4 regions of the Nocardioides sp. dk884 genome follow, and region 3 is predicted to be linked to each of the others. Evidence: predicted binding sites of a transcription regulator. Region 3 holds the regulator's gene; each other region holds the start of a gene.
The links. The regulator LexA, encoded in region 3, represses DNA repair genes until DNA is damaged. The targets are predictions, from matches to a motif close to TCGAACANNTGTTCGA.

Region 1: recA (recombinase RecA) is a predicted target of LexA. The motif match lies at 2,033-2,048, and genes of this name have one in related genera.
Region 2: GFH29_RS03225 (DUF222 domain-containing protein) is a predicted target of LexA. The motif match lies at 5,123-5,138, and genes of this name have one in related genera.
Region 4: GFH29_RS03440 (alpha-ketoglutarate-dependent dioxygenase AlkB) is a predicted target of LexA. The motif match lies at 2,856-2,871, and genes of this name have one in related genera.

Annotation. Positions count from the first base shown of each region.
Region 1 covers NZ_CP045649.1:2,447,072-2,454,277, forward strand. Annotated here, with positions in the region: gene GFH29_RS11875 (phosphoribosyltransferase) at 1-52, opposite strand, end outside; gene GFH29_RS11880 (regulatory protein RecX) at 101-838, opposite strand; gene recA (recombinase RecA) at 850-1,911, opposite strand; gene GFH29_RS11890 (DUF3046 domain-containing protein) at 2,101-2,295, opposite strand; gene GFH29_RS11895 (ABC transporter permease) at 2,350-3,156, opposite strand; gene GFH29_RS11900 (ABC transporter permease) at 3,153-3,950, opposite strand; gene GFH29_RS11905 (ABC transporter ATP-binding protein) at 3,950-4,876, opposite strand; gene GFH29_RS11910 (EamA family transporter) at 4,986-5,822, shown strand; gene GFH29_RS11915 (ATP-dependent helicase) at 5,864-7,206, shown strand, end outside.
Region 2 covers NZ_CP045649.1:663,412-670,617, forward strand. Annotated here, with positions in the region: gene GFH29_RS03195 (beta-propeller domain-containing protein) at 1-759, opposite strand, end outside; gene GFH29_RS03200 (saccharopine dehydrogenase family protein) at 813-2,015, shown strand; gene GFH29_RS03205 (SDR family NAD(P)-dependent oxidoreductase) at 2,050-2,802, opposite strand; tRNA gene GFH29_RS03210 (tRNA-Arg) at 3,055-3,130, shown strand; gene GFH29_RS03215 (2-phosphosulfolactate phosphatase) at 3,156-3,923, shown strand; gene GFH29_RS03220 (HNH endonuclease signature motif containing protein) at 3,934-4,440, opposite strand; gene GFH29_RS03225 (DUF222 domain-containing protein) at 4,453-5,013, opposite strand; gene GFH29_RS03230 (SDR family NAD(P)-dependent oxidoreductase) at 5,293-6,018, shown strand; gene GFH29_RS03235 (SDR family NAD(P)-dependent oxidoreductase) at 6,048-6,812, shown strand; tRNA gene GFH29_RS03240 (tRNA-Thr) at 6,910-6,985, shown strand; gene pdxY (pyridoxal kinase PdxY) at 7,029-7,206, opposite strand, start outside.
Region 3 covers NZ_CP045649.1:3,597,694-3,604,899, reverse strand. Annotated here, with positions in the region: gene GFH29_RS17185 (ATP-dependent DNA helicase) at 1-746, shown strand, start outside; gene GFH29_RS17180 (MXAN_6640 family putative metalloprotease) at 786-2,276, opposite strand; gene lexA (transcriptional repressor LexA) at 2,539-3,261, opposite strand; gene GFH29_RS17170 (LysM peptidoglycan-binding domain-containing protein) at 3,618-3,965, shown strand; gene GFH29_RS17165 (hypothetical protein) at 4,075-4,404, opposite strand; gene nrdR (transcriptional regulator NrdR) at 4,868-5,341, shown strand; gene GFH29_RS17155 (vitamin B12-dependent ribonucleotide reductase) at 5,519-7,206, shown strand, end outside.
Region 4 covers NZ_CP045649.1:709,222-716,427, forward strand. Annotated here, with positions in the region: gene GFH29_RS03425 (SRPBCC family protein) at 1-693, shown strand, start outside; gene GFH29_RS03430 (LapA family protein) at 844-1,224, opposite strand; gene GFH29_RS03435 (aldo/keto reductase) at 1,273-2,148, opposite strand; gene GFH29_RS03440 (alpha-ketoglutarate-dependent dioxygenase AlkB) at 2,218-2,835, opposite strand; gene GFH29_RS03445 (ABC transporter ATP-binding protein) at 2,947-3,690, shown strand; gene GFH29_RS03450 (ABC transporter permease) at 3,687-6,242, shown strand; gene GFH29_RS03455 (GntR family transcriptional regulator) at 6,310-7,029, shown strand; gene GFH29_RS03460 (hypothetical protein) at 7,040-7,206, opposite strand, start outside.

The sequences.
Region 1 (7,206 bases), 1.2 Mb from region 3:
CGGCCACGCCGAACAGCTCGTAGGTCAGGATCTCGCGCTCTTCATCGGCCACCGCAGCATTCTGCCCCCGCCCGGCGCACCGATGTCGAGAGACCCTGGCTCAGTCGAGCTCGATGTCGGGCTCGTCACGGCCCGCCTGGGCCAGCTCGTCGCGGACCACGGAGAACGCCAGGCCGGAGGAGTAGCCCTTGCGGGCCAGCATCCCGACCAGGCGCCGGGTCGCGGTCTGGTCGTCGACGCGCGACAGCGAGCGGAGCTTCTTGCGGACCAGGCGGCGGGCCGCCTCCTCCTCGTCGGCGGGGTCGATCTCGTCGAGCGCGTCGCGGGCGACCTCGTCGTCGATGCCCTTGCGGCGCAGCTCCTGGGCCAGTGCCCGGCGGGCCAGGCCCTTGCCGGGCTGCCGGCTGGCGATCCAAGCGCGCGCGAACGCCTCGTCGTCGACCAGCCCGACCTCCTCGAAGCGGTCGAGCAGCTGGGTGGCGATCTCGGGCGGTACGTCCTTGCCGGCGAGCTTGTCGGCGAGCTCCTTGCGGCTGCGCGCCTGACCGGTCAGCTGGTCGAGCAGGATCTTGCGCGCGACGGCCTCCGGGTCGGCGGGCGGTCCGAGGGCGGCGACGTCATCGGGGGGCGGCGCCTGGCGCGTACGCCGGCCCCGGCCTCCCGTCGTACGACGGGTGCCGCGCGCGCCACCCCGGCGACCGGCAGGGCGCTCCTCTGCGCCGGTGTCGCCAGGGTCGCCGGCCGGTGCCGACGGCGGAGCGGACGCACGCTGGGTCCATGCGTCCACACCCGCCGAGACGTCACCGAGCCACGACGGCGGTGGCCGGTCCTCCCTCACGTGGGGCTCCCTCAGAAGTCGTCGACGCCGACCGGCTCGGCCGCCACGGGCGCCTCGGCCTCGACGCTCGGGATGACGCCGAGCTTCTCGAGGATGCGCTTCTCGAGCTCGTTGGCCAGGTCGGGGTTGTCCTGGAGGAACTTGCGGGAGTTCTCCTTGCCCTGGCCGAGCTGGTCGCCGTCGTAGGTGTACCAGGCGCCGGCCTTGCGGACCAGGCCCGCCTCGACACCGACGTCGATCAGGCCGCCCTCGCGGCTGATGCCCTTGCCGTACATGATGTCGAACTCGGCCTGCTTGAACGGCGGGGCGACCTTGTTCTTGACCACCTTGACGCGGGTGCGGTTGCCGACCATGTCGGTGCCGTTCTTCAGCGTCTCGATGCGGCGCACGTCGAGGCGCACCGAGGAGTAGAACTTCAGCGCGCGACCACCGGTGGTGGTCTCGGGCGAGCCGAACATCACGCCGATCTTCTCGCGCAGCTGGTTGATGAAGATCGCGGTGGTGCCGGAGTTGTTGAGCGCACCGGTCATCTTGCGCAGCGCCTGCGACATCAGGCGGGCCTGCAGACCGACGTGACTGTCGCCCATCTCGCCCTCGATCTCGGCGCGCGGCACGAGCGCGGCCACCGAGTCGATGACGATGAGCGAGAGCGCACCGGAGCGGACCAGCATGTCGGCGATCTCCAGGGCCTGCTCACCGGAGTCCGGCTGGGAGACCAGCAGGGCGTCGGTGTCGACGCCGAGGGCCTTGGCGTAGTCGGGGTCGAGCGCGTGCTCGGCGTCGATGAAGGCGACGATGCCGCCCGCGGCCTGCGCACTGGCCACGGCGTGCAGGGCGACGGTGGTCTTACCTGACGACTCCGGGCCGTAGATCTCGACCACGCGCCCGCGGGGCAGGCCGCCGAGGCCGAGGGCGACGTCGAGGGCGATCGACCCGGTGGGGATCACCTCGAGCGGCGCACGCGTCTCATCGCCCAGGCGCATGACCGAGCCCTTGCCGAAGGACTTCTCGATATTGGCGAGCGCGGCATCCAGGGCCTTCTCGCGGTCTCCACCAGCCATGTCAATCCCCATCTAATTCGTCGGTGTGTCAGGTACGTCTTCGACGCTAGAGCGAGCCACCGACAAAGCCTGATCAGCTCGTCGCGACTGTGGACGACCTCGCCCGGCGTCGTACCTGTGCACACACCCTAGCCCGAACGTCTGTTCGAGATCGACAGGGTGGTGCGGCGTGTCGCGATCGGCCGCGGGCCGGGGTGCCTCTCAGCGCTCGCGGGCGGGCAGCTCGAGCGCCTGCCACACCGCGGCCCAGACCTGCTTGGGCGACTCGCCGGCGGCGAGCGCCTCGCTGGCCGTGCGTCCGCCGAGCTCGGCCATCACGAACTGATCGGCCCACACCCGGCAGTAGCCGGCCCCGAGGGCCTGCTCCATGCGCGCCCAGAACTCCGTGTGCCTCATGGGTTCACCGTAGAACAGCCCCCGTGCGCTCCCCCAGACCCGGGTGCGTCGGGCTCACGGCAGCAGCAGCCGGTCCAGGCGGCGGCGTACGACGAGGAGGCCGGCCAGGCCCATCACCAGCAGGTAGACGACCGAGACCACGGAGGCGGAGGTCACCGAGCCGGTGACCAGCTCGCGGCACAGCACGACCCCGCGGTAGAGCGGGGTCGCCTCGACGAGCCAGCGCGCCCACGGGTCGAGCGCGGTGATCGGGAAGAAGGTCGCGGAGAACAAGAACAGCGGCAGCTGCACCAGGGTGATCTTCTCGAAGTCCTGCCAGGAGGTGAGGTAGGTCGTGAACGCCATGCACACCGCGCTGAAGGCGAAGCCGATCAGCAGCGTGGCCGGCAGCGCCAGCAGGGCCCACCAGGAGTGCACCAGCCCCATCCCCGTCATCACGAGGAGGAACGCCGCGGAGTAGCTGGCGCCGCGCAGCTGGCCCCAGGTGATCTCACCGCGCGCGATGTCGGCGCTGGTCAGCGGCGTGGCCAGCATCTGGTCGTAGAGCTTCTGGTAGCGCAGCTTGAAGAACACGTTGAACGTCGAGTCCATCAGCGCGCCGTTCATCGCCGAGACGGCGAGCATCGCCGGCGCGACGAACTCGGCGTACGGGATCGGCTCGCCGTTGAACTCGAAGGTGTCGATCAGCTGGCCCACGCCGATGCCGATCGAGAGCAGGTAGAGGAACGGCTCGAGGAAGCCGGTGAGGTAGAGCTTCCAGGCCTTCTTGTAGGTCAGGTAGTTGCGCAGGACGAGCACCCCGACCGCCTGCACCGGCCCGAGCGGGGCGGGCTCGGGGCGCGCCCCGCCGAGCGTGCTCACGAGACCATCCGTCGTCGCAGCCCGGACACCGACCAGAACCAGCCCAGGACGCAGAGCGCCACGAGCACCAGCACGTTGACCCCCGCCAGCCACCAGGTGACGTGGTCGAGGGCGAACATCCGCGACAGGCTCACGCCCTGCCACAGCGGGGTGAGCCGGGCGACCCAGGCGCCGACGTCGCCGAGGTTGGCGACCGGGAAGAACGCGCCGGAGAACAGGAACAGCGGGAAGACGCCGAGACGGAACATCACCCCGAAGCCCTCCTCGCTGCGCAGCCGCGCGCTCACGCCGTAGACGAGGGTCGCGAAGCACATGCCGACCAGCACCTGGGCGAGGAACGCCAGGACCGCGCCCCACCAGGTGGCGAACACCCCGAACGGCGCCATCACGAGGTTGTAGACCGCGCACGTGACGGCCAGGCGCACCGCGACGAAGCCGAGATGGGCGGCCACCACGTGGTGGACCTGCAGCGGGGTGGCGAGCATCGAGTCGTAGACCTTCTGCCACTTGATCATGCCCATCACCGGGTAGGTGGTCTCGCTGACCGCCGTCTGCATGGCGTGGGCGGCGATCAGGCCGGGGACCACGAAGGCGAGGTAGGAGTCCGCGCCCTCGAGGGTGTCGGGGTCGCCCTCGATGAAGCCGCCGAGCACGACGCCCATCGCCACGACGTAGAGGAGCGGGGAGAGGAAGGAGGAGACCACCGAGCCCTTCCAGGTGCGCCGGACCACGACCAGCCAGTAGTCCACCTGCCGACGGACGCCCTCGCCGAGGGTGAGGTCACCGCCGCTCATCAGTCCACCAGGGTGCGGCCGGTGAGGCGCAGGAACACGTCCTCGAGGCTGGAGCGACGGACCAGGGTGGCCACCGGGCGCAGGCCGCGCTCGTGGACCTTGGCGACGACCTCCTCGCCGTCGTCGCTGTAGACCAGCAGCCGGTCGGGAAGCACCTCGACCCGCTCGCCCAGGTCGGCGACCTTCTCGGCCAGCGCGTCGTGGGTCTGGCCCGCGTCGGCGACGCCGAAGCGCAGCTCGGCGACCTCGCGGCTGGAGTAGGTGCGGATCAGCGCCAGCGGGGAGTCCTGGGCCACGATCACCCCCTTGTCCATCACCACCAGCCGGTCGCAGAGCTGCTCGGCCTCGTCCATGTAGTGCGTGGTGATCACCAGCGTCACCCCCGCCTGCTTGAGCCGGAACAGCCGGTCCCACAGCACGTGGCGTGCCTGCGGGTCCAGGCCGGTGGTCGGCTCGTCGAGCAGCAGCAGGTCGGGGCTGTTCACCAGTGAGCGGGCGATCGTCAGGCGCCGCTTCATGCCGCCGGACAGGTCGTCGACCAGGGCATCGGCCTTGTCGGTGAGCTGCACGAACTCGAGCAGCTCCTCGACCCGCTCGCGCACCTCGGCCTTGGGCAGCCCGAAGTAGCGGCCGTAGATGTAGAGGTTCTCGCGCACGTTGAGCTCGGTGTCGAGCGTGTCCTCCTGGGGGCAGACCCCGAGCCGCGCGCGGATCGCCGGGCCATGGGTGGCGGGGTCGAGGCCGAGGATGCGCAGCTCTCCCCCGCTCACCGGGGACACCGCGGCGATCATCCGCATCGTGGAGGACTTCCCGGCGCCGTTCGGCCCGAGGAAGCCGAACGCCTCGCCCCGGCGCACGTCGACGTCCACGCCGCGCACCGCCTCGAAGTCGCCGAAGGACTTGCGCAGGCCCCGGGCACGGATCATCACGTCGGTCTCGGACACGGGGAGCACTGTAGGCGTGACCTCCCCCACATGTGGCTCCGCCCGACCCGACCCGGCCCCGCTGCGGGCCGGGACCGCCACAATGCGAGCGATGACTCCGACCGCGCTCGCCCTCGCGCTCACTGCCGCGCTCGTGCACGCGGTCTGGAACCAGGTGCTGGCCGGGTCCGCCAACCCCGCCGCCCGCTCGGCCGTCGGGATGATCGTGGCGTGCCTCGTGGCGGCTCCGCTCGCGCTGGTCGGGCTGCGCTGGGAGGCCGAGGTGTGGCCGCTGGCCGCTGCATCGGTGGTGTGCGAGCTGGCCTACTTCGTCGCGCTGTCCGCGGCGTACCGGGTGGCGCCGCTGGGGGTCGTCTACCCGGTCGCCCGGGGCAGCGCGCCGGTGCTGGTGCTGCTCATCGGCTGGGTGGTGCTCGGCCAGGCCGTCGCATGGTACGCCGCCGCGGGGGTCGCCCTCGTGGTCGTCGGCGTGCTGCTGGTGGGCGGCCCGCGCCACGGCGTGCGCGTGCGCCATCTGCTGCTGGCCGTGGCCGTGGGCGCGTGCATCGCGGCGTACACCCTGATCGACAGCCTGGCCCTGGAGCACGCCTCGCCGGTGGCGCTGCTCGTGGTGGTGCTGGGGACGACCGCGCTGGTGCAGGCGGGCGCGATCGCGACCCGCACCGGCGTCGGCCCGCTCGTGGGCGCCACGCTGCGCGGCCCCGACGCGTGGCGCACGCTGGTCGCGGGCTTCGGCATCCTCGGCGCCTACGGGCTGGTGCTGGTGGCGCTCCTGCACGCACCCGCTGCCCCGGTCGCGGCGGTGCGCGAGACCAGCGTCGTGATGGTCGTGCTGCTGCTCGCGCTCACCGGTCGCGAGCGGCTGACCACCGTCCGCCTCGGCGGCGCGATCGCGGTGGCCACCGGTGTCGCGCTCGTCGTGCTCTGAGCCCGGGCACCGCTGTCGGTGCCGTGGGAGAGGATGGCGCCATGGCAGCGACACCGACGCCCGACGGCGCCGCCTCCGAGCCCACCGGGGTGGCCGCGCTGGGGCGGTTCCGCCCGGCCACGCGCACCTGGTTCGAGGCAGCGTTCGCCGAGCCCACCCCGGTCCAGGTCGCCGCCTGGGAGGCGATCGCCGCCGGCCGCCACGCCCTGGTCGTCGCGCCCACCGGCAGCGGCAAGACCTTGAGCGCGTTCCTGTGGTCGCTGGACCGACTGCTGCACACCGAGCCGCCGGCGGAGAAGCAGCACCGCTGCCGGGTCCTCTACATCTCCCCGCTCAAGGCGCTCGCGGTCGACGTCGAGCGCAACCTGCGCGCGCCGCTCGCCGGCATCCACCACACCGCCGAGCGCCTCGGCACCCCGGTCACGCCGGTGCGGGTCGGGGTCCGCTCGGGCGACACCCCGGCCGCGGAGCGCCGCAAGCTCGTCAGCGCCCCGCCGGACATCATGATCACCACCCCGGAGTCGCTGTTCTTGATGCTGACCTCCCAGGCGCGCGAGGCGCTGCGCGGGGTGGAGACGGTGATCCTCGACGAGGTGCACGCCGTGGCCGGCACCAAGCGCGGCGCGCACCTGGCGATCAGCCTGGAGCGCCTCGACGCCCTGCTCGCCCGCCCGGCCCAACGCATCGGCCTGTCCGCGACCGTGCGCCCGCTCGAGGAGGTCGCCCGGTTCCTCGGTGGCACCGCGCCGGTGGAGATCGTCGCCCCGCCCGCGGAGAAGCAGTGGGACCTGCGCGTGGTCGTGCCGGTCGAGGACATGACCGCGCCCGAGGAGATCGACCCCGACGGCGACGGTGACCCGCAGCGCGCCCAGTCGATCTGGCCGCACGTGGAGGAACGCGTCGCCGACCTGATCGCCGAGCACCGCTCCACGATCGTCTTCGCCAACTCCCGCCGCCTCGCCGAGCGCCTCACGGCACGGCTCAACGAGATCGCCACCGCTCGGGCCACCGGGCTGTCCCCCGCCCGGGTCCCGGCCGAGGTGATGGCGCAGGCAGGTTCGTCGGTGACCGCGCTCGCGGCGCCGGCGGAGCCCGAGACGAGCAGCGTCGTGATCGCCAAGGCCCACCACGGCTCGGTGTCGAAGGAGCAGCGCGCGCTGATCGAGGACGACCTCAAGCGCGGCCGGCTACCGGCCGTCGTCGCGACCAGCAGCCTCGAGCTCGGCATCGACATGGGTGCCGTCGACCTCGTCATCCAGATCGAGTCGCCGCCCTCGGTGGCCAGCGCGCTGCAGCGGGTGGGCCGTGCCGGCCACCAGGTCGGCGAGGTCTCCCGCGGGGTGCTGTTCCCCAAGCACCGCGGCGACCTGGCCCAGACCGCTGT
Region 2 (7,206 bases), 1.3 Mb from region 3:
CTCGACGGCCACGGCGCGCTTGCGTCCCCACCGGACCATGAAGTCGAGGTCGGGCAGTGGTGCGGCCAGCACCAGCCGCACGGTGTCGTCGTGCTGGCGGGCCTCGATGAGCGCTCCGTCGAAGCGGGTCGTGCCGATGATCTCCGGGATCCCGGGGTCGCTCAGGTCGACGCTCGTGGCTTCCACCTCGCCGTCAAAGCCGGTCAGGGCCAGCGCGGTGTCCCCGACCAGGAGCAGCTCCCCGCTGCCGAAGCGGGCGCCCAGATCGATCTCGCCCCGGGGGACCGCGTCGGCGCCCGTGACGTCGAGGACGCGGAGCACCCCGGTGTCGGTGAGGCGCACGAGCAGCTCGCCGTCGGTCTTCACGAGGTCCGGCTCGTCCACGCCGCTCTCCTGCACGTTGGTCCCGGTCGCGCTGCCGGGGGCGCGCTGCGCGCTCGGCGCAGCGGCGTGCACCATGGCGAGCCCGGATGCGTCGCGGTAGACGACGTCGGGGCGGTGCCGCCAGCCGGTGGGCCCGACGTGCTCGAGGCCGCGGGCGACGTAGAAGTCGAGCAGCTCGGCGCACGAGGACGCCGCGCGCAGCTCGCCGCTCGCCGGGGCGATGACCGGAGTGCCGACCGGGAGGCGAGCGGCACCCGGTTGCGTCGTGGGGTCCTCATCGACGGTGCCGAGGAGGACCACGGCACCGGCGCCGAGCGCCGCCGCGAGCAGTGCGGTGGCGGCGAGCACGAGGCGGGGCTGGGTGCGAGGGCTCATGGCAGGTGTGACGGCGCCCGCGCGGGTGTGGTTCCGCCTGTCAGAGTGTCGCCATGGCCGACCACGAGAGCGCACCCGCACCCGACCGTCCCGAGCGCGACCTCGACCTGGTGCTGTTCGGCGCCACCGGTTTCACCGGCGAGCTCGCCGCCGACTACCTGGCCCGCAACGCCCCGCACGGCCTGCGCTGGGCGCTCGCCGGACGCAGCGAGGAGCGCCTGGCGGCGGTCCGCGACCGGCTCGCCGCGACCGACGCCGACCTCGGCGAGCTCGAGCTGATCCGCGCCGACGTCACCGACCCCGCGTCGCTCGCGGCCGTCGCGGGCCGGGCGCGGGTCGTGATCACGACGGTCGGGCCCTACCTCACCCACGGCGAGCCGCTGGTCGCGGCGTGCGCGGCCGCCGGCACCGACTACGTCGACCTCACCGGCGAGCCCGAGTTCGTCGACCGGATGTACCTCGCCCACCACGCCACCGCCGAGCGGACCGGCGCCCGGCTCGTGCACGCCTGCGGCTTCGACTCGGTGCCGCACGACCTCGGGGCGCTCTACACGGTCCAGGAGCTGCAGGCAGCCGGCCCGGTGTCGGTGCGCGGCGTCGTACGGGCCGGCGCGACGTTCTCCGGCGGGACCTTCCACTCGGCGCTGACCGCCGTGTCCCGGGCGCGGCAGATGCGGGAGGCGGCCGCGGAGCGTCGCCGGGTCGAGCCCCGTCCCGACGGCCGCTCCTCGCGCGCCGTGGCCGGGCGCCCCCACCGGGACCCGCTGCTCGGCTGGTGGCTGCTGCCGCTGCCCACCATCGACCCGCTCGTGGTCGCGCGCAGCGGGGCCGCGCTCGAGGCGTACGGCCCGAAGTTCACCTACTCCCACTACGCCGGCACCCGGTCCCTGCCGTACGCCGTGGGCGGGGCGCTCGGCGTGGGCGCGCTCGCGCTCGGCGCCCAGGTCGGTCCGCTGCGCCGGGCGATGCTGAGCCGGGTCAAGCAGGGCGAGGGTCCCTCGCCGGAGCGTCGGGAGAAGTCCTGGTTCAGCGTGGACTTCGTCGGCGAGGGCGGCGGACGCACGGTGCGCACCCGGGTCTCGGGCGGCGACCCGGGCTACGACGAGACCGCGAAGATGCTCGCGGAGTCGGCGCTGTGCCTCGCCTTCGACGACAACCCGCACACCGCCGGGCAGGTGACCACCGCGCAGGCAATGGGGGCCAACCTGACCGCGCGGCTGCGGGCGGCGGGGATGCGCTTCGAGACCCTGGACTGAGCGCTCAGGCCCAGATCGCTCAGGCCCAGATCGCTCAGGCCCAGATCGCGCCGGGCCGGCCGCCGTCGACGGTGACCACCGATCCGTTGGCGACCCGGCCGCGCGGCGAGGCGAGGAACGCCACGACATCGGCCACCTCCTCGGCGCTGATCGCGCGGCCGAGGGCGTTGAGGCCGGCGGCCTTCGCGGCGTACTCGGGGTCGTCGGCGTTGCGCTCGGTGACGGTCAGGCCGGGGTGCACGCACACGACGCTGATCCCGTGCGGGCCGAGCTCGTCGGCGAGGTTCTTGCTGAGCGCGACCACGGCGATGTTGCGCACCGACCCGGCGATGGCGCCGGTCGAGCGGGCATTCATGCCGCTGATGTTGACCACCGATCCGCCGCCCGCGGCGAGCAGGTGGGGCAGCGCGGCGCGCACGACGCGCAGATAGCCCAGCGCCTTGGTGTCGACCTGGCGCAGGAAGTCCGCCTCGTCCAGGCCGGCCAGCCCGGTCGGCTGGGCGCCGGTCGCGCGCGGCGCCGCGGCGTTCACCACCACGTCGAGGCGGCCCAGCTGACCGGCCGCGGCGTCCACCGCACGGCGTACCTGCGCGTCGTCGGTGGTGTCGGCGACCACCGTCACCGTCTCCGGCCCGAGCGTCTCGCGCGCCACCGCCAGCGCCTCGGTGTCGCGCCCGAGCAGCGCGACCCGCGCCCCCTCGGCCACGAGAGCCCTGGCGGTGGCCAGGCCGATGCCCCGGTTGCCGCCGGTCACGAGCGCGGCGCTGCCGCGAAGTCCCAGATCCACAGTGATGTCCTCGGTCTCGGTGCACCCGTTGGTCGTCGTACGGCGCGGACGCGCCCGGCCCGAGGCTAGGACGAGGGCGCCGCTCCGGGTGGTGGGGTTCACTCCTCGGATGTGCGGCGGAGCGGCGCGGCGATGGCGCAGCGCCGGCGCGACCTGCGCCGCCACGCGGTCGGGCTGCTTCGTCCGGCCCGGCCCGGTCCTGACATGATGTGACGGTCGTCGTGGGTCCTCAGCGTGAGCGCCCGTGACCAGGCCCCAGTAGCTCAGCGGATAGAGCAGCCGCCTCCTAAGCGAAAGGTCGCAGGTTCGATTCCTGCCTGGGGCACCACCTCGGCCTCGCTACTGTCTGGCCCATGGCGGACCTCTTCGGGCAGGGATCCTTCGGTCTCCGCATGGACTGGGGGCCGGTCGGTGCACGTGCAGCGCGCGCCGACGTGTCGGTCGTGGTCGACGTCCTGAGCTTCTCCACCTCGGTCTGCATCGCTGTCGAGCGCGGCATGCGCGTCTATCCGTACCGCTGGAAGGACGCCGAGGCGGCCGAGTTCGCCCGGGAGAACGCGGCCGTGCTCGCGGTCGGCCGGCTCGAGGCGACGAAGGAGGGTGGGATCCCGGCCCCGTCGCTGTCGCCCGCTGGCCTCCTCGAGTGCGAGGTGGTGCCACGACTCGTCCTGCCCTCGCCGAACGGATCGACGATCGCCGAGGCGCTGCGGGAGACAGGGGCCGAGGTGGTGGCCGGCTGCTTGCGCAACGCCGGGGCGGTCGCTGAGTGGCTGGCGCCGGCTCTGGAGAGGGGGCTGTCGGTCGCGGTCATCGCTGCGGGTGAGCGGTGGAGCAGCGACGACTCGTTGCGGCCCGCGCTGGAGGACCACCTCGGCGCGGGCGCCATCCTCTGGTCGCTGGCGCGGCTGGGCCACGGGGACCTGATGAGCCCGGAGGCCGCAGCGGCGGTGGACCTCTTCGCAGCCGCCCAGGACGATCTCGGGGAACGGATGGCGAGGTGCGTCGGAGGACGGGAGCTCGCGAGCAAGGGCTTCGCGGCAGACGTGAGTGCGGCGGCGGCCCTGAGCGTCTCCGACATTGTCCCGGTGCTGGCGGGCGGTTCGTTCGGCCCCGCCGGGTAGCCGCAAGCGGCTACTGGTCGGGTGGGTGTGCGGTGACGAGGCGGGTGGTGCCGCGTTCCTTGATCAGGTGCAGCCCGTGTGGGGATCGCCAGAGGTACGTCGCGGCGTCGGTCTTGTCGTAGGTCCACGCGGTGTGGGTCTTGGCCCGATGGTGGCGCCGGCAGAGCGGGGCGAGGTTGCAGCTGCACGTCGGGCCGCCGGTGCCGTGGGCGACCACATGGTCGGTGTCGCAACGCCGCGCAGGGCGTTCGCACCACGGGAACGCGCACACCGGCTGGGCCAGACGGGTTTGCTCGGCGAGCCGGTCAGGGATCGCGTAGGCGTCGGTGTGGTGGTGGGCCTCGAGGTCGATCACCGGCTTGACCGTCACCTGGGCGTCGCCGCTGCACCAGTCGCGGACCTGGTCGGTCGACACGATGGACCGGGTCTCCTCGACGTGCGCGATACCTGCCTCATCGCGGGAGATCGCCGCGTGGGAGAGGTGCGCGTGGATGACCGCCTGGCGGGGCTTCACCACCGACGCGGCGCCCTAGCCCGCCTCGGCCCGGAGGTCGAAGGCCAGCTGGCGCCGGGCGAGCTCGCCCACAGCGATGGATCGGCGCACGTCCAACGACTCGGTGGAGCCAAGGGCCGCGAGCTCCTCCGCGCCCTGGCGGACCGCGGCGTCCAGGTCGATCGCGTCGCCGAGGTCGAGAACCCCCTCGACGTGGACGGTGCCGTCGTGGGTGGCCTCGTCGGTGTGGACGTCGAAGCGGCGACCGTCAGCAGCCTCGCGGCGCTGCTTCTCCGCACCCTCGGGATCGAACATCACGCGGGCCTGGTCGACGAGCCGCTCGATCCCGGCCCAGCTGATCTTCCCGACGAACCCGGCCACCTGGCGGTCCACGAACTCCGCGCCGTCCAACGGCAGGGTGGTGGTCAGCTGCGCCAACCGCCGGGCCTTCCAGAGCGGGACCTTGCCGGCCCGGACCAGCTTCCAGGTCTGCTTCAGCCGGTGCGCCAACTCCAGCGCGTCACCGACCAAGGACCGCGCGGAGTCGGTGGACATGCCGATCGCCGCGCCGAACTCCATGGGTGCGAACTCCGCCACCAGCGGCGTCCCCTCGCTGGGCGGCAGCCCGGCGGCGTTGCGCGAACGCCAGCACGGCGGCTGGGGTGTCGCAGTCGGGGAGCTCGTGGTCGGCCATGCCTCATCTTGCTCGAACGCACGTTCGACGACAAGGGTTTCTCCACCGCTGTTTCAGGTTCCTCGGCCGTGGGCTCGACGAGCTCGACCGGTGGGGTGCGCCCGGCGATGGGGTGGCACTCGGTCCCGATCATCGGCAGCGATCTGGAACCTGTTCCACCGCGGTGCGCTAGCGTCCGCGCCATGAGCAGCGAGCAGCAGACGCAGCGCGTCGTGGTGGTCACCGGCGCCGCCTCCGGGGTCGGGTTCGCGACCGCCGAGATGTTCCGTGATGCCGGTGAGATCGTCTTCGGTCTCGACCGCGCCGCGACCGTGCCCGAGGGCGTGACGTACGTCGAGTGCGACGTCTCGAGCAAGGCGGCGGTCGACGCGGCGGTCGCGGTGTGCGGGCAGCACGGCCGTATCGACGTGCTCGCCAACGTGGCCGGCATCGTGCAGTTCGGCCGCTTCGAGCGGATCGACGAGGCCGAGCTGGACCGGGTGCTGGCGGTCAACCTCAAGGGCCCGTTCCTGCTGACCCAGGCGGCGCTGCCGCTGCTGGAGGTCGGTCCCGGCTGTGTGGTCAACGTGGCGTCGGTGGCCGGTCGCGTCCCGCAGCCGTACGCCGCGGCGTACGGTGCCTCGAAGGGCGGGCTGGTCCAGCTGACCAAGAACCTCGCCCTCGAGCTGGCCTCGCGCCGCATCCGCGTCAACGCCGTGTGCCCCGGCACCATCGACACTCCGATGGTGGCCCAGGTGGCCTCGACGTACCCCACCGACCTGGACCCGAAGGTCGCCGAGCGACTGCACATGCAGTTCCCCGGGACGATCTCGCCGCAGGAGGTGGCGGAGTCGATCCGCTACCTGTCCTCGCCGCAGGCCCGATTCGTCACGGGTGAGGTGCTGGCGATCGACGGGTTCATGAGCTGAGCACAGGACAGACGAGCGAGGGAGCAGGTATGGGAGTGCTGGACGGCAAGGTCGCGCTGGTGACCGGCGCCGCGCGTGGCGTGGGTGCGGGGATCGCGCGGGCGTTCGCCAAGGAGGGGGCCCGGGTCGCGGTCCTGGACCTCGACGCCGCAGGCGCCGAGGCGATGGCGGCGGAGCTGGAGCAGCATGCGCCGGCGTTCGGGCTGGGCTGCGACATCCGCGACTCCGGGCAGGTCGACGCCAGTGTGGCCCAGGTGGTGGAGCGCTTCGGCACCGTCGACATCCTGGTCAACAACGCGATGGCCTCGGCCCAGAGCCGCTTCGAGGACGCCACCGACGCCGACATCGACCTCGCGCTCGACACGGGTCCGAAGGCGACGTACTACTTCATGCGCGCCTGCTTCCCGCACCTCAAGGGGACCCTGGAGGAGGGCGGCGGCCGCATCATCAACCTGCGCTCCGCCTCCGACCCGGGCGGTCTCGCGGGCTACGGCGCGTACGTCGCGGCGAAGGCCGGCGTGGGCGGCCTGACTCGGGTCGCGGCGCGGGAGTGGGGGCGCCACGGGATCACTGTGAACAATCTGGCGCCGTTCGTGCTGACCGAGGGCGCGAAGGCCCACTACGACGAGCGTCCCGACGAGCTCAAGGGCGTCCTGCGCCGCCTCTCGCTGCCGCGCGCCGGCGACGCCGAGGCCGACGTCGGGCGGGCGGCGGTCTTCCTCGCCGGGCCGGACGCCGGCTATGTCACCGGCTGCACGATCAACGTCGACGGTGGGGGCACCTTCTTCTCCTAGGGCTGCTCCGGGGCGCCCGTCGTCCCACGCAGCAGCGCCCGACGCCGCGCCGACGAGCCGTGCTGGCTAGCATGGCCGTCGGCCCGGATCGGGCCGCGCCGGTGTAGCTCAGTTGGTAGAGCGCCTCATTTGTAATGAGGATGTCGCGGGTTCGACCCCTGTCACCGGCTCCACAGTCCCGCTCGATGATCCGAGCGGGTGATCCGAGCGGTCCGCTCAGCGGACCCGCTCGACCTCGAACTCCTCGGCCGGATGCGCGATGTGCTCCTGGCCGGCGACGATCTGCAGCTCGCGCTCGCCGCTCTCCAGGGTCGTGCGCAGCACGCCGAAGACCGAGGAGGCGGTGCGGCCCAGGGCCACCGCCGGGTCGCCGGTGGTGTGCAGGTGGGCGGTG
Region 3 (7,206 bases):
TCGGGCTCAAGCCGTCCGAGCGGATCATCGACGGCTCGCCGACCGCGGCCGCACCGGGGGAGGGCCAGCCCTGGCGGGGTCTCGACGTCGGGTCGCCGTTCGACTATGGCCAGCAGGGCATCCTCTACGTCGCCCGCCACCTCCCGCCGCCGGGGCGCGACGGGCTGGTCAAGGCCCAGCTCGACGAGATCGTGGAGCTCATCGACGCCGCCGACGGCCGGGCGCTCGGCCTGTTCTCCTCGCGCCGCGCGGCCGAGGCCGCGGCCGAGGAGGTCCGCAAGCGGCTGCCGCACCTCACCACGCTCGCGCAGGGCGACGCCCAGCTGCCCGAGCTGGCCAAGCAGTTCGTCGCCGACCCGCACACCTGCCTGTTCGGCACGCTGACGCTCTGGCAGGGCCTCGACGTCCCGGGCGAGACCTGCCAGCTGGTGCTGATCGACCGGATCCCGTTCCCGCGACCCGACGACCCGCTGATGTCGGCGCGGCAGAAGGCGGCCGACAAGGCCGGCGGCAACGGCTTCATGCAGGTCGCCGCCACCCACGCCGCGCTGCTGATGGCCCAGGGCGCCGGACGCCTGATCCGCACCACCTCCGACCGCGGTGTGGTCGCGGTCCTCGACCCCCGACTGGCGACCGCCCGCTACGGCGGCTTCCTCAAGGCCAGCCTGCCGTCGATGTGGACGACCACCGATCCCGGGATCGTGCGCCAGGCGCTGGCCCGGCTCGCCGGCAAGCCGACCGCCTGAGGCTCGCCGTCGACCGTCGGTCGCCGGTCGGCGGTCGGCTCAACGCACCGCGCGAGCGACCAGGGAGAAGCGCCGAGCATCGTCGGTCGGTGTGCCCGCGCAGGAGAAGCGGCTGCCACGCCAGCAGGTGAGCCGGGTGCTGGCGTTGACCAGCGTGACGTCGACGTGGCGCACCCCCGCCAACGGGACGGCGATCCGTCCTGCGCCGGTGCGGTCCAGGGCGACGCGGTGCCGGGTGCGGGTGCCGTCGGCGGCGAGCGTGGTCACCACGGCCGCCGGCGCGCTGGCTCGTGGCGGCAGGTCCAGGCGAAGTCGCAGCCGCCATCCGCGCCCGCGCAGCGTGGTGGCCGGGGTGAGCCGGACACTGGCCGAGGCGAGGTGGTCCAGGCGCACCCGGTGCCGGACGGCGGCCCGGCCGACGCCCAGCGCCGCGACCGGCCGGGCCGCGGGGTAGCCCCGCCCCTCGTCGTACGACGCCGCGGGGGCGAGGTTGTCGGCGGCGAAGCCCGCCAGCGCCGCGGGCAGGGTCGTCCCGCGGGCGCGCAGCACGGTGCTGATCGCGGCCAGGGAGTGGTCCTGGACGTGCGGCCCTGTGGAGTCCGCGGCCTCCCAGATGTCGCGGACCACTGTCGCCAGACCCCCCTGCGCGGTCGGCAGCCGCTCGCCGAGCCAACGGAAGAAGATCCAGCTCCCGTAGACCCGCAGCGCGTCGGCGCGGTCCGCCCGGCCGCGGTCGTCCAGGGAACGCCTCGGCTGGCGCAGCGGGCTGCGGTGCAGGTACTGGCGGTTGTCGTCGACGTCGTCGAACAGCTCGTCCTCGACCCAGGCGGCGGTGGCCTCCATGAGCCAGGCGTCCTGGGTGGCGTCGTAGGCGAACTGCACGGCGTGGAAGTACTCGTGGGCCGCTGTCACCTGGAGGTTCTCCAGCGGCGTGTTGCCCGGGAACTGCGTGCCGTCGTAGTCGTCGTCGAGCACGCAGTAGGCCGCACGGGCGTTGGCGCCGATGACCGGGACAGGAGCGTCGCTCGCGCAGTAGCCGTACAGCCCCTGGTCGCCGATGTCGGCAAGGTAGATGTCCGTGCGGGCGTCACCGCCGAGCGGGCCGTCGCCGAGCGGCGCCCGGTATCCCGCCGACCGCAGGCGCGCGTGCACCGAGACGAGGGTGTCCAGCACCAGGTCGACCTGGTCGGGCACCCCGTTGCCGGAGAGGTCGGCGAGGTCGGGGCTGTCCGCGCTCGCCGGGTTCGACGCCCAGTGCACGCAGAGGACCGCGGTGCAGCGCACCCGCGGTGCGGCGCGAGGGCCCCACCCGTGACCGGCGGGATCCGCGCGGCCGTCGGTGGGTCGGGCGAGCAGGCGTCGCGCTGCGGCGCGCTCGCCGGCCGGCAGGGCATCCAGGGTGAGTGCCAGGTCCCGCAGGGCGATCGTGGCGTCGCCAGCGCGCAGGCCGCTGGACTCGGGGGCCAGCGCGCGGCGTGCCCCGGCCAGGGCGGCCCGGGCCCGGCGCAGCGGCACCGCCTCGGTGGGCACGCTCAGCGGGGTCGTCGCCGAGCCGGTCGCGGGGCCAGCCGAGGGGCCAGCCGAGCGAGGCGGGCCGGGATCGGCGTGTGCCGGGGTCGGGGCGAGGGCGGTGAGGACGGCGAGGCAGAGCGCTGGAAGGCCCAGGGCGCGTGCTCGGCAGGGGCCGGGCGAGGACGGGCGCCGCCGGGCGGCGCGAGGGGCTGGCACGAGGTGATCCTGTCACCCCGTGCCGGCCCGGCTCGGACTCGCCACGGACCCGGCGCGAGGGACCTCAGACCCGGCGCAGGACCGCGGTGACCTTGCCCAGGATCGAGGCGTGGGTGCCGTCGATGGGCTCGTAGGCGTCGTTGTGGGGGAGCAGCCAGACCTTGCCGTCCTTGCGCTGGAAGGTCTTCACGGTGGCCTCGCCCTCGATCAGAGCGGCCACCATGTCGCCGTTGTTGGCGGTCTGCTGCTGGCGGATCACCACGTAGTCGCCGTTGCACACCGCCGCGTCGATCATCGAGTCACCGGAGACCTCGAGCAGGAACAGCTGTCCGTCACCGACCAGCTGACGTGGGAGCGGGAAGACGTCCTCGACCCGCTCCTCGGCGAGGATCGGCCCGCCTGCGGCGATACGGCCCACCACCGGCACGTAGGAGGGGGCCGGCACGCTGTCGCCGATGCCGGTCTCGTCAACCGAGGAGCCCTCGCCCGAGGACATGGCCTTGCGGGCGGCCATCACCTCGGGCAGGAACACCTCCAGGGCACGCGGACGGTGCGGGTCGCGCTTGATGAAGCCCTTCTGCTCGAGGACCTTCAGCTGGTGCGCCACGCTCGAGGAGCTGGTCAGGCCGACGGCCTGACCGATCTCGCGCATGCTCGGCGGGTAGCCGCGCTTCTCGATGCAGTCGGTGATGTGGGTGAGCACCCGCACCTGGCGCGGGGTGAGTCCGGTCGCGTCAGCAGGACCGTCGGGGAGCTCAGCGACCCCGTCGCTCTTCTTCTTGGCCATCTGTGCCTTCCCTCGGGTCGTCGTCCGGGTTGTCCGCGCCTCCGGCGGATCGGGCGTCGTCCCGGGTCCGGTGGCGTGAGGGCCACCGTAGCGACATCCACCCCCAGAGTTCAAACATCTGTTCGAAGTGCGTGTCGCGGGCCTGCCTGCGCGGCCGAGACGGGCGATGCGTCGAACATTCGTTCGCCCAGATGCTTGCGTTCCTCGAACACCTGCTCTAGCGTCGTACATGTGTTCGATCGAACGTCTGGTCGAACGTCGATCCGGTCCCGTTTCGGCGGGACTGTCGGTGGCGGGCGTTAGACATCTTCTCGACGCCGCGATCCGAGGCTGACACCACTTCCCCAGGAGCCACGATGAGCACGCTGAACCCCACGACCATGATCATCACCTCTCGTCCGGCGACCGGCCGGTCCGTGCGGCTGACCCGCCGAGGCCGCGTGGTGGTCTTCCTGTTCTGCGTGGCGGTCCTGCTGGGCGTCGGGTTCGCCCTCGCCGGCGGCTCGATGGCGACGGCGGAGAGGGGCTCGGCGGAGCCCACGGAGATCATCACGGTCGGCACCGGTCAGACCCTGTGGGACATCGCCGCCGAGCTCAGCGACGACGGTGACGTGCGCGAGGAGATGCGCCACATCGAGCGGCTCAACGCCCTCGACTCCACGATGCTCGTCGCCGGTCAGCGCCTCGCGGTGCCCACCAGCTGAGGCACGCCAGACATCGCCGGTCGCCTCGACCCCGACCGGCGAGCAGGGGAAGACAGGGGGCGGAGCCTGATGGCTCCGCCCCCTGGTCGTTCCTCGAGGTCGAGGTCGTTCAGCGGGCCGCGCGTCGTCCGCCTGGCACCGTCGTGCGTGTCGCCGGGGTGCTCGCGGCGACGGGGTCCTGCGTCGGGGCGGCTGCGGGATCGGGCGACGAGGAGGGGCCGGAGGTGAGGCAGAGCTCGCGCAGCAGGCGTGCGATGAGCATGAGGGCCACAAACAGGCAGGCCACGGCGCCGGTCGAGGCGAGCGCCAGGAGCCACCAGCCTCCGGAGTCGCCGCCGCGCGCGCTGGCACCGAAGTCGATCGCGGCGTAGACGAGGTATCCCCAGGCGATGACGGCCAGCGTCACGCCTCCGGCCAGGGCGAGCAGGCGTGGCTGCACCGTCGGAGTCTTCTTGGTGCCCCGCCTCGAACCCGCCCGCTTGCCCTTGCTTGCCACGGGGTCATTGTCGCTGATCGCGCGCCCGGGCGCTCGGCGACCCGCACGTCGACCCCGCCCCTTTTGAGCCACGTCCGTGCGGCGTCCGATTCGCGCCTGATCCGTGCCGCTTGCGGTGTCGCGCCGGCGTCCGGCGAAGGCTGGCAGGGCTCTGACCTGCGGTTTCGAAGGCGGTCCGTACCGGGGGCCTCGATCGTGTCGCGCGGGCTTGCAGAGGATCCGCCGCACGCGTACGGTTACCCCTACATCTAGTACTTACAGCGCTGTAGTTATCCACATCTAGTGCACAGCTCAGCGGCGCAAGACTCACAGATGTGAGTGAGTTCTACACAGCAGACCCCCCGTTATCCACACCCTGAGGCACTTCCGCCCCGGGCTGTTGTGGCGCGCCTGAGAGGAGCCCCGGATGCACTGTCCCTACTGCCGGAACACCGACACCCGGGTGATCGACTCCCGGGTCGCGGACGACGGGGGCTCGATCCGGCGACGCCGCACCTGCGGGTCCTGCGCCAAGCGGTTCTCGACCGTCGAGCTCATGCAGCTGATGGTCCTCAAGCGCTCCGGCGCGAGCGAGCCGTTCACCCGGGAGAAGGCGGTGTCCGGGGTGCGCAAGGCCTGCAAGGGCCGGCCCGTGAGCGAGGACCAGCTCGCCTGCCTCGGTCAGGCGGTCGAGGACGCCCTGCGGCTCGCCGGTCAGGCGGAGATCCCGGCCCACGAGGTGGGCCTGGCGATCCTCGGCCCGCTGCGCGAGCTCGACGAGGTGGCCTACCTGCGCTTCGCCAGCGTCTATCGCGCCTTCGAGTCGGCGGACGACTTCGCCGCCGAGATCGCCACGCTCCGCGCCGAGCGGAGTCCCGGCCAGCCCGCCGCATCGGGCTGACCTCTCGAACAGCCCGGTGCGTAGTGGGGAAGCTGCGCACCGGGCCTTCCACCAGCTTCCCCCGCCACTGTCGGTGCTCGGAGAGACCATCGACAGTGAGAGCACCGACCGGAGCACCACCACAGCATGAGCACCACCACCAGCAGCACGAGCCACGACGCATCAGAGGAGACGGGCATGACGGAGACGGTCACCAGCGCAACCAGGGGGCGCAAGGCCGCGAAGAAGGGCCTGAAGGTCGAGCGGGTGTTCAGCACCGCGGGGGTGCACCCCTACGACGAGATCAACTGGGAGCGTCGCGACGTCGTCCAGACCAACTGGCGCACCGGTGAGACCGTCTTCGAGCAGCGCGACGTCGAGTTCCCCGACTTCTGGTCGGTCAACGCCTCGACCATCGTGACCACCAAGTACTTCCGTGGCGCCGTCGGCACCGACTCCCGCGAGAACGGTCTCAAGCAGCTCATCGACCGGGTGGTGCACACCTACACCAAGGCCGGCCTCGAGAACGGCTACTTCGCCAGCGCGGCGGACGCCGAGGTCTTCGAGCACGAGCTCACCTGGCTGCTCGTGCACCAGTACTTCTCCTTCAACAGCCCCGTCTGGTTCAACGTCGGCACCGAGTCGCCCCAGCAGGTCTCCGCCTGCTTCATCCTCTCCGTCGACGACTCCATGGACTCGATCCTGAACTGGTACAAGGAGGAGGGGTTCATCTTCAAGGGCGGCTCCGGTGCCGGCCTCAACATCTCCCGCATCCGCTCCTCCAAGGAGCTGCTGCGCTCCTCCGGTGGCACCGCCTCCGGTCCGGTCTCCTTCATGCGCGGTGCCGACGCCTCCGCCGGCACGATCAAGTCCGGTGGCGCCACCCGTCGCGCCGCCAAGATGGTCGTGCTGGACGTGGACCACCCCGACATCGAGGAGTTCGTCGAGACCAAGGCGCGCGAGGAGGACAAGATCCGCGCGCTGCGCGACGCCGGGTTCGACATGGACCTCGGCGGCAAGGACATCACCTCGGTCCAGTACCAGAACGCCAACAACTCGGTCCGTGTCTCCGATGAGTTCATGCGCGCCGTGGAGGAGGGCACCGACTTCGGTCTGCGCTCGCGCACCACCGGCGAGATCATCGAGCGCGTCGACGCCCGTGAGCTGTTCCGCAAGATCTCCAAGGCCGCCTGGGAGTGCGCCGACCCGGGTCTGCAGTACGACGACACGATCAACGACTGGCACACCAACCCCGAGACCGGGCGGATCACCGCATCCAACCCGTGCTCGGAGTACATGTCGCTCGACAACTCCTCGTGCAACCTCGCCTCGCTGAACCTGCTGAAGTTCCTCAAGGACGACGACACCTTCGACGGCGAGGTCTTCGCGAAGGCCGTGGAGTTCATCATCACCGCGATGGACATCTCCATCTGCTTCGCCGACTTCCCGACCGAGTCGATCGGTGAGACCACCCGCGACTACCGCCAGCTCGGCATCGGCTACGCCAACCTCGGCGCGCTGCTGATGGCGATGGGTCTGGGCTACGACTCCGACGGCGGTCGTGCGATGGCCGCGACCATCACCTCGCTGATGACCGGCACCTCCTACAAGCGCTCCGCCGAGCTCGCCGCGATCGTCGGCCCGTACGCCGGCTACGCCCGCAACGCCGAGGCCCACAAGCGGGTCATGCGCAAGCACCAGGCGGCCAACGACACCGTGCGTCCGCTGCACGTCGCCGACGAGCAGGTCCACACGCTCGCCACCCAGGCCTGGGCCGACGTCATCGCGCTGGGGGAGACCAACGGCTTCCGCAACGCGCAGGCCTCGGTGCTCGCGCCCACCGGCACCATCGGCTTCATGATGGACTGCGACACCACCGGCATCGA
Region 4 (7,206 bases), 1.4 Mb from region 3:
AACGACATCGCCTCGGTGGCCGAGTGCTTCCCGGGCGCCACGGTCTCCTCGGCCGAGGGCGACACCTTCGTCGGCTCGGTGAAGGTCAAGCTCGGCCCGATCGCGCTGGTCTACAACGGCTCCGGCACGTTCGTGGAGAAGGACGAGGCCGCGCACCGCTTCGTCGTCGAGGCCAAGGGCAAGGACAAGCGGGGCAACGGCACCGCCGGCGCCACGGTCACCGTCACCATGTCCGACGCGGGCGGGTCCACCGACGTGGAGGTCCTCACCGACCTCGCGGTCACGGGCAAGCCGGCGCAGTTCGGTCGCGGGGTGATGCAGGACGTCTCCGACAAGCTGTTGGGCCAGTTCGTGGCGTGCCTGGAGCAGCGGCTCGCCGGTCCCGCGGAGACCTCGCCGGAGCCGGAGGCTGCGGCGGAGGCTGGGGCGCCGGAGCCTGTGGCGACCGCGGTCCCGCCTGCTACGCCACGGGAGACGGCCCCGGACCGGGCGGTCGCCCCGGTGCCGCCGACCGAGCCGGCGCCGACCCGGCAGGCGACCCCGGAGCCCGCCAAGGGGCCGATCGACGACGGGGCGCTCGACCTGGGCGCCGCGGTCGTGCCCGCGCTGGTGAAGGCGTACGGCAAGCAGGTCGCCGCGGCCCTCGGCGTACTGCTCGTGCTCCGCTGGCTGCTGGGCCGCCGCCGGGGCTGAACGCCGGGGCTGAACGCCGGGGCTGAACGCCGAGTCGGGGCCAATGGCGCGGCGAGTCGGCGTCAATGGCGGAGTTCTCCCCAGGCGACTGTGGACAGCTCCGCCATTGGCGCCGACTCGGGCAACCATTGGCGCCGACTCGGCGAGGGGTCAGCGGCGTTCGCGCTTGATCCGGCGGCGCACCTGGAGCATGCGCAGGGAGGCGCTGACGATCGCGATCACCATGCCGGTGACGGCGGCGGCGAGCAGGGAGACCGCGAGCGGGGCCCGGCCCTCCCAGCCGAGGAACGTCACCTGGACGTCCTGGGTGTTCTGCACGATGAAGATCAGCAGCAGGATCAACAGCACCGCGATCCCGACCAGTGCTGCCCACACCCCGCTGGTCTTGGAGCCGCGCAACGGGTCCGCGGCGGTTCCTGGGGACTTCGAGGACCGCTTGCCGGGCGTCGCGTCCGGGGACGGAACCGGCTGCTGGCTCGTCGGGGGCGCCGGCTGCTGCTCGGGAGCCGGGATGTCGCTGGACTCGGTCATGTCCTGCAGGTGCCCAGCAAGCGGGTCGAGGAATCCCGTGCGGAGTGCTCAGGCCAGCGCGGCCAGCTGCTCCTGCTCCTCGGCGCTCAGCTCGATGGCGGCCGCGGCCACGTTGGACTCCAGGTGCGCGACCCGCGAGGTGCCCGGGATCGGCAGCATCACCGGCGAGCGGTGCAGCAGCCAGGCCAGTGCCAGCTGGGCCGGCGTCGCGCCCCGCTCGCGCGCCGCCGCGGCGAGCGGGCTGTCCGCGGCGGAGAGCCGTCCGGTCGCCAGCGGGAACCACGGGATGAAGGCGATGCCCTGCTCGGTGCAGTGCTCCAGCAGGGCCTCGGCGTCGCGGTGGGCGAGGTTGTAGAGGTTCTGCACCGACACGATCGGCGCCACCCGGCGCGCGGCCTCGAGCTCCTCGATGCCGACCTCGGAGAGGCCGAGGTGGCGCACCTTGCCCTCCTCCTGCAGCGCCCGGAGCTCGCCGACCTGGTCCTCGAGCGGGACGCTCGGGTCGATGCGGTGCAGCTGGAACAGGTCGATGCGGTCGGTGCCGAGGCGGCGCAGGCTGGTCTCGCACTGCTGGCGCAGGTACTCCGGGCGCCCGCACGGCACCCACACGTCGGGGCCGGTGCGCAGCAGCCCCGCCTTGGTCGCCACCACGACGTCGTCGCGGTACGGCGCCAGCGCCTCGCGGATGATCTCCTCGGAGTAGAACGGCCCGTAGGAGTCGGCGGTGTCGATGAAGGTGACGCCGAGCTCGACGGCCCGGCGTACGACGCGGACCGCCTCGTCGTGGTCGCGCGGCGGCCCCCAGACCCCGGGGCCGGTCAGCTGCATCGCGCCGTACCCGAGACGGACGACCGGCAGGTCGCCGCCGAGGGCGAAGGTGCCGGACGCGGCGGCGGGCAGGGACGAGGAGGTCGTGGTGCTCATGGCCCCAGCCAAGCGGACCGGGGCAAGCCCGGCCCGGTCTGGACCCCTCGGCGGGCACCGGGAGGGGCGCTAGAAGACGTTGAGCGGGCGGTACTGCACCGAGATCCGCGGGCCGGCGTGGGCGACCTTGGGGACGGCGTGCTCCCAGGTGCGCTGGCAGCTGCCGCCCATCACCAGCAGGTCGCCGTGCCCCAGCTCCACCGACAGCGAGCCGCCGCCCCCGCCGCGCGGCCGCAGCGCGAGACGCCGCGGGTCGCCCAGCGAGACGATCGCGACCATCGTGTCGGCGGTGCGTCCGCGCCCGATGTTGTCGCCGTGCCACGCCACGCTGTCGCGACCGTCGCGGTAGTAGCAGCAGCCGGCGGTGCGGAACCGCTCGCCGAGCTCGGGGAGGTAGTGCGCGCTGAGGGCTTCGCGCGCCTCGACGAGCACCGGGTGGGGGAGCGGGTCGTCGGCGAGGTAGGTGTGCAGCAGCCGTGGCACGGCCACCACCCGGTCATACATCTGACGCTCCTCGGCACGCCAGGGCACGTCGCGCACGAGGGTCTCGAAGACCTCGTCGGCGGCCGGCACCCACGAGCGGAGCACGTCGATCCAGGCGCCGCGGCCCAGCACCCGACGCTCGATGCCGTCGAAGGAGCCCACCCCGGCCGGAGGTGCCCCGAAGAGCGATCCCTGGAAGTCCATGTCACCCAGCGTACGCCGGACCGAACGTCTGTTCGAGGTGTGGCGGTACGGCGTGGCGGCGGGCGGCAGAAGGGGGTGGCGCGGCGGTCCCGGACGCGGAATGGTTCCTGCATGAGCCACACCGCGTCCTCGGAGCTTCCCGCCGCGGCGCGGGTGCGTCACCTGACCAAGACCTACGGCGAGGGCCAGGCGCTGGTGCGTGCCCTCGACGACGTCAGCCTCGACATCGAGGCCGGTCGGTTCACCGCGGTGATGGGGCCCAGCGGGTCCGGGAAGTCCACGCTCATGCACTGCTGCGCGGCGCTGGACCGTCCCGACTCGGGCAGCGTGCTGATCGGCGAGGAGGACCTGACCCGGTTGCCCGACAAGGCGCTCACCCGGCTGCGCCGCGACTCGATCGGCTTCGTCTTCCAGTCCTTCAACCTGGTGCCGACCCTCGACGCGCGGGAGAACATCGTGCTCCCGCTGTCGATCGCGGGGCGGCGCCCGGACCCCGCGTGGTTCGACCACGTCATCGACACCGTCGGGCTGCGCGACCGGCTCAGCCACCGGCCCAACGAGCTGTCCGGCGGCCAGCAGCAGCGCGTCGCGGTCGCGCGGGCGCTGGTGAGCCGCCCGACGATCGTGTTCGCCGACGAGCCCACCGGCAACCTCGACTCCCGCTCGGGCGCGGAGATCCTGCAGCTGCTGCGCAGCAGCGCCGACGACGGCCAGACGATCGTGATGGTGACCCACGACCCGATCGCCGCGGCGTACACCGACCGGGTGGTGTTCCTCGCCGATGGCCGGGTGGTCGAGGAGCTGCGGCAGCCGACCCGTGAGTCGGTCCTCGAGGCGCTGGCCGGGTCGGCGTGATCCGCGCGGCGCTGCGCAGCCTGCTGGCGCGCAAGGTGCGCCTCTTGATGAGCACGTTCGCGATCGTGCTGGGCGTGGCGTTCGTCGCCGGGACCCTGATGTTCTCCGACATGCTCAACCGCAGCTTCACCGCGCTCTTCGACGCGACCGTCGGCGACGTGGTCGTCGAGCCCGAGGGCGCCCAGACCGCCGACGGCTTCTTGTCCACCAACACGGTGCCCGCCGCGGTGGTCGACCGGCTGGCCGGGCTGCCCGGCGCGGCCCGGGCCGACGGCCAGGTCGAGGCGGACGGCGTGTACGTCGTGGGCACCGACGGCAAGCTCGTGGGCGGCTTCGGCCCGCCCGGGCTCGGCGGCAGCTGGAACGACGCGCCTGCGGCCGGCGGGCTCACGGGGCTGGAGATCCTCGAGGGTGAGGAGCCCCGGGGCCAAGACGAGGTGGTGCTCGACGAGCAGACGGCCGAGAAGGCCGGCTACGACCTCGGTGACCGGGTGGAGATCACCACCGGCGGGGAGACCAGCACCATGGACCCGGTGCTGGTCGGCATCGCCGGGTTCCCCGAGGGCGGCTCGCTCAGCGGCGCCACGCTCGCGCTGTTCGACACCCGCACCGCCCAGCAGCTCTTCCTCGACGGCCAGGACGCCTACACCGAGGTGTGGGTGACCGCCCGAGACGGGGTCTCCCAGCAGGAGCTCGCCGAGCAGGCGGACGAGGTGCTGCCCTCCGGGATCGACGCCGTCACCGGCGAGGACGCCGCCGACGCGGCGGCCAGCGACCTGCTGGAGGCGGTCTCGTTCCTGACCACCTTCCTGCTCATCTTCGCCGGCATCGCGCTGGTGGTCGGCTCGTTCCTGATCGTCAACACCTTCTCGATCCTGGTCGCCCAGCGCAGCCGCGAGCTGGCGCTGCTGCGTGCGCTGGGGGCCAGCCGGGGGCAGGTGGTGCGCTCGGTGCTGCTCGAGGCTCTGATCCTCGGTGCCGTCGGCGCCACCCTCGGCCTGGGGCTCGGGGTGCTCCTGGCGCGCGGGATCGCCGCGGTCGTGGGCCGCTTCGGGCTCGACCTCAGCGGTCAGGAGCTGGTGCTGGCCCCGCGCACCGTGCTGGCGGCGTACGCCGTCGGCGTCGTGGTCACCGTGGTCGCGGCGTACTTCCCGGCCCGGCGCACCGGCCGGATCGCGCCGGTGCAGGCGCTGCGCGACGACGTGGCGCTGCCCGAGACCTCGCTGCGGCGCCGCTTCGCCCTCGGCCTGGCCCTGGTCGCGCTGGGGGCGCTGGCGATGGTGGCCGGGCTCGGCGCGCTCGACGGCGTGCTGGACGTGCCGCGCCGGGGATGGGTGCTGGGTGCCGGCGTGCTGGCGGTGCTGCTCGGGGTGAGCGCCGCCAGCCCGGTGCTGGGACGCCCGCTGCTGGACCTGGCCCGGGCGGTCCTGGCCCGGGTCTTCGGGTTCGTCGGGCTGTTGGCGGGCCAGAACGCGCTGCGCAATCCGCGGCGTACGACCGCGACCGCCTCGGCGCTGATGATCGGGCTGACCCTGGCCTGCACGATGGCGATCATCGGGAACTCGGCGAAGGCGAGCGTCGACCGTGCCATCGAGGAGAGCTTCGTCGGCGACTTCGTGGTCAGCAGGCTGTTCGGGGCGCCGTTCTCACCCGACGTCGCCGAGGAGATGAGCGAGGTGCCCGGGGTGCGGCGGGTGGTCCGTGAGCGCTTCGGGGCCGGGCTGCGGGACGGCTCCCAGGTCGCGCTGGCGGCGACCGACCCCGGGGAGATCGACTCCCTGGAGCTGGCGGTGACCCACGGGGAGCCCACGCTGCGGGCCGGCTCGGTGCTGGTGCAGGAGTCCTGGGCCGACGACGAGGGCGTCGCCGTCGGCGACGAGCTGGACCTGCAGGTGCCCACCGGGACGGTCACCTGGCGGGTGGCGGGGACCTTCGAGGACAACCCGGTCGTCTTCGCCCCCGTCCTGACGAGCGTCGAGGACCTGGTCGCGGCCGGCTTCCAGGACCGCGACAACGCGCTGATCGTCTTCGGCGCCCCCGGCACCGACGTCGCCGCGCTGCAGGCCCGGCTGGACGACGTGGTCGCCGACCAGCCCGCGGTGACCGTCAAGGACCAGGCCGAGTTCGCCGCGGAGCAGCGCGAGCCGATCGACAACCTGGTGCTGACGATCTTCGCGCTGCTGGGGCTGGCCCTGGTGATCGCGGTGCTGGGCATCGTCAACACCCTCGCCTTGTCGGTCATCGAGCGCACCCGCGAGATCGGGCTGCTGCGTGCGATCGGGCTCTCCCGTGCCCAGCTGCGCCGGATGATCACCTTGGAGTCGGTGGTGATCTCGCTGCTGGGCGCCGTGCTCGGGGTGGTGCTGGGGGTGATCTTCGGGGTGGCGCTGATGCGCGCGCTGCGCGACCAGGGCCTGGAGGTCATCAGCGTGCCGACCGGGCAGCTCGCGGTGTTCCTGGCGCTGGCGATCGTGGTCGGGGTGCTCGCCGCCGTGTTTCCCGCGCGCCGCGCGGCGCGGCTCGACGTACTGACAGCGATCGCGACCGACTGAGCCATTTCGTATATGAAATCGTCCATTCAGGTGACGGCCCGCGTGAGCGGACCCTAGTGTCGGACCCGTGGAGCTCACCGTGCAGACCGATGGACGCAGCCTCAAGCACGTGCAGGTGCGTGAGTACGTCAGGTCCCTCGTCGCCGGGGCCGAACCCGGCACCCCGGCCCCCTCGGAGCGCGAGCTGGTGCACCTCTTCGGGGTCGCGCGGATGACCGTGCGCCAGGCGATGGACGCCCTGGTGGTCGAGGGGCTCCTGGAGCGCGTGCCCGGGCGCGGCACGTTCGTGGCCCGGCCGCGACGCGCGGCCAGCCAGATCCTCGGCTACACCGAGGAGATGACCCGCCGGGGCCTGCAGCCGGAGTCCCAGACCCTGCTCGCCCGCCGTGAGCAGGCCGGCCCCGGGGTCGCCCGCGCGCTCGCCCTCACCGAGGGCGACGCCGTCCTGCACTGGCGTCGGCTGCGGCGCGCCGACGGCGCGCCGATGTGCATCGAGGACGCCTACCTCAACGAGGTGCTGCTGCCCGGGTTCCTGCAGTCCGGCATGCCCACCAGCCTGTACGACGCCCTCGGCGCCCGCGGACTGCGCCCGACCTGGGCCGAGGACTCGGTGACCGCCGACCTCGCCAAGGCCGAGGAGGCCACGCTGCTCGAGATCGACCGCGGCGCCCCGGTGCTGCGGCACGCGCGTCGCGCGCTCGTCGGGGAGACGGTCGTGGAGGTCTCGCGCACCGTGCACCGCGCCGACCGCTACACCCTCTACGTGCAGCTGGGCCAGGACGACTGAGGCTCGCTCCTCAGGTGAGCTGACCGAGCGCGGCGACCGGCTCGCCGGTCTCCTCGCAGACCCACAGCGGGTCCGGTCCGCCGAGATCGGGCTGGATGTAGAGCGAGTGCTGCGGGGCGTCGTCGCCGCACGCCAGGCACACCGGCCAGCGGCCCTCGGTCTCGAGCAGCGCGTCCT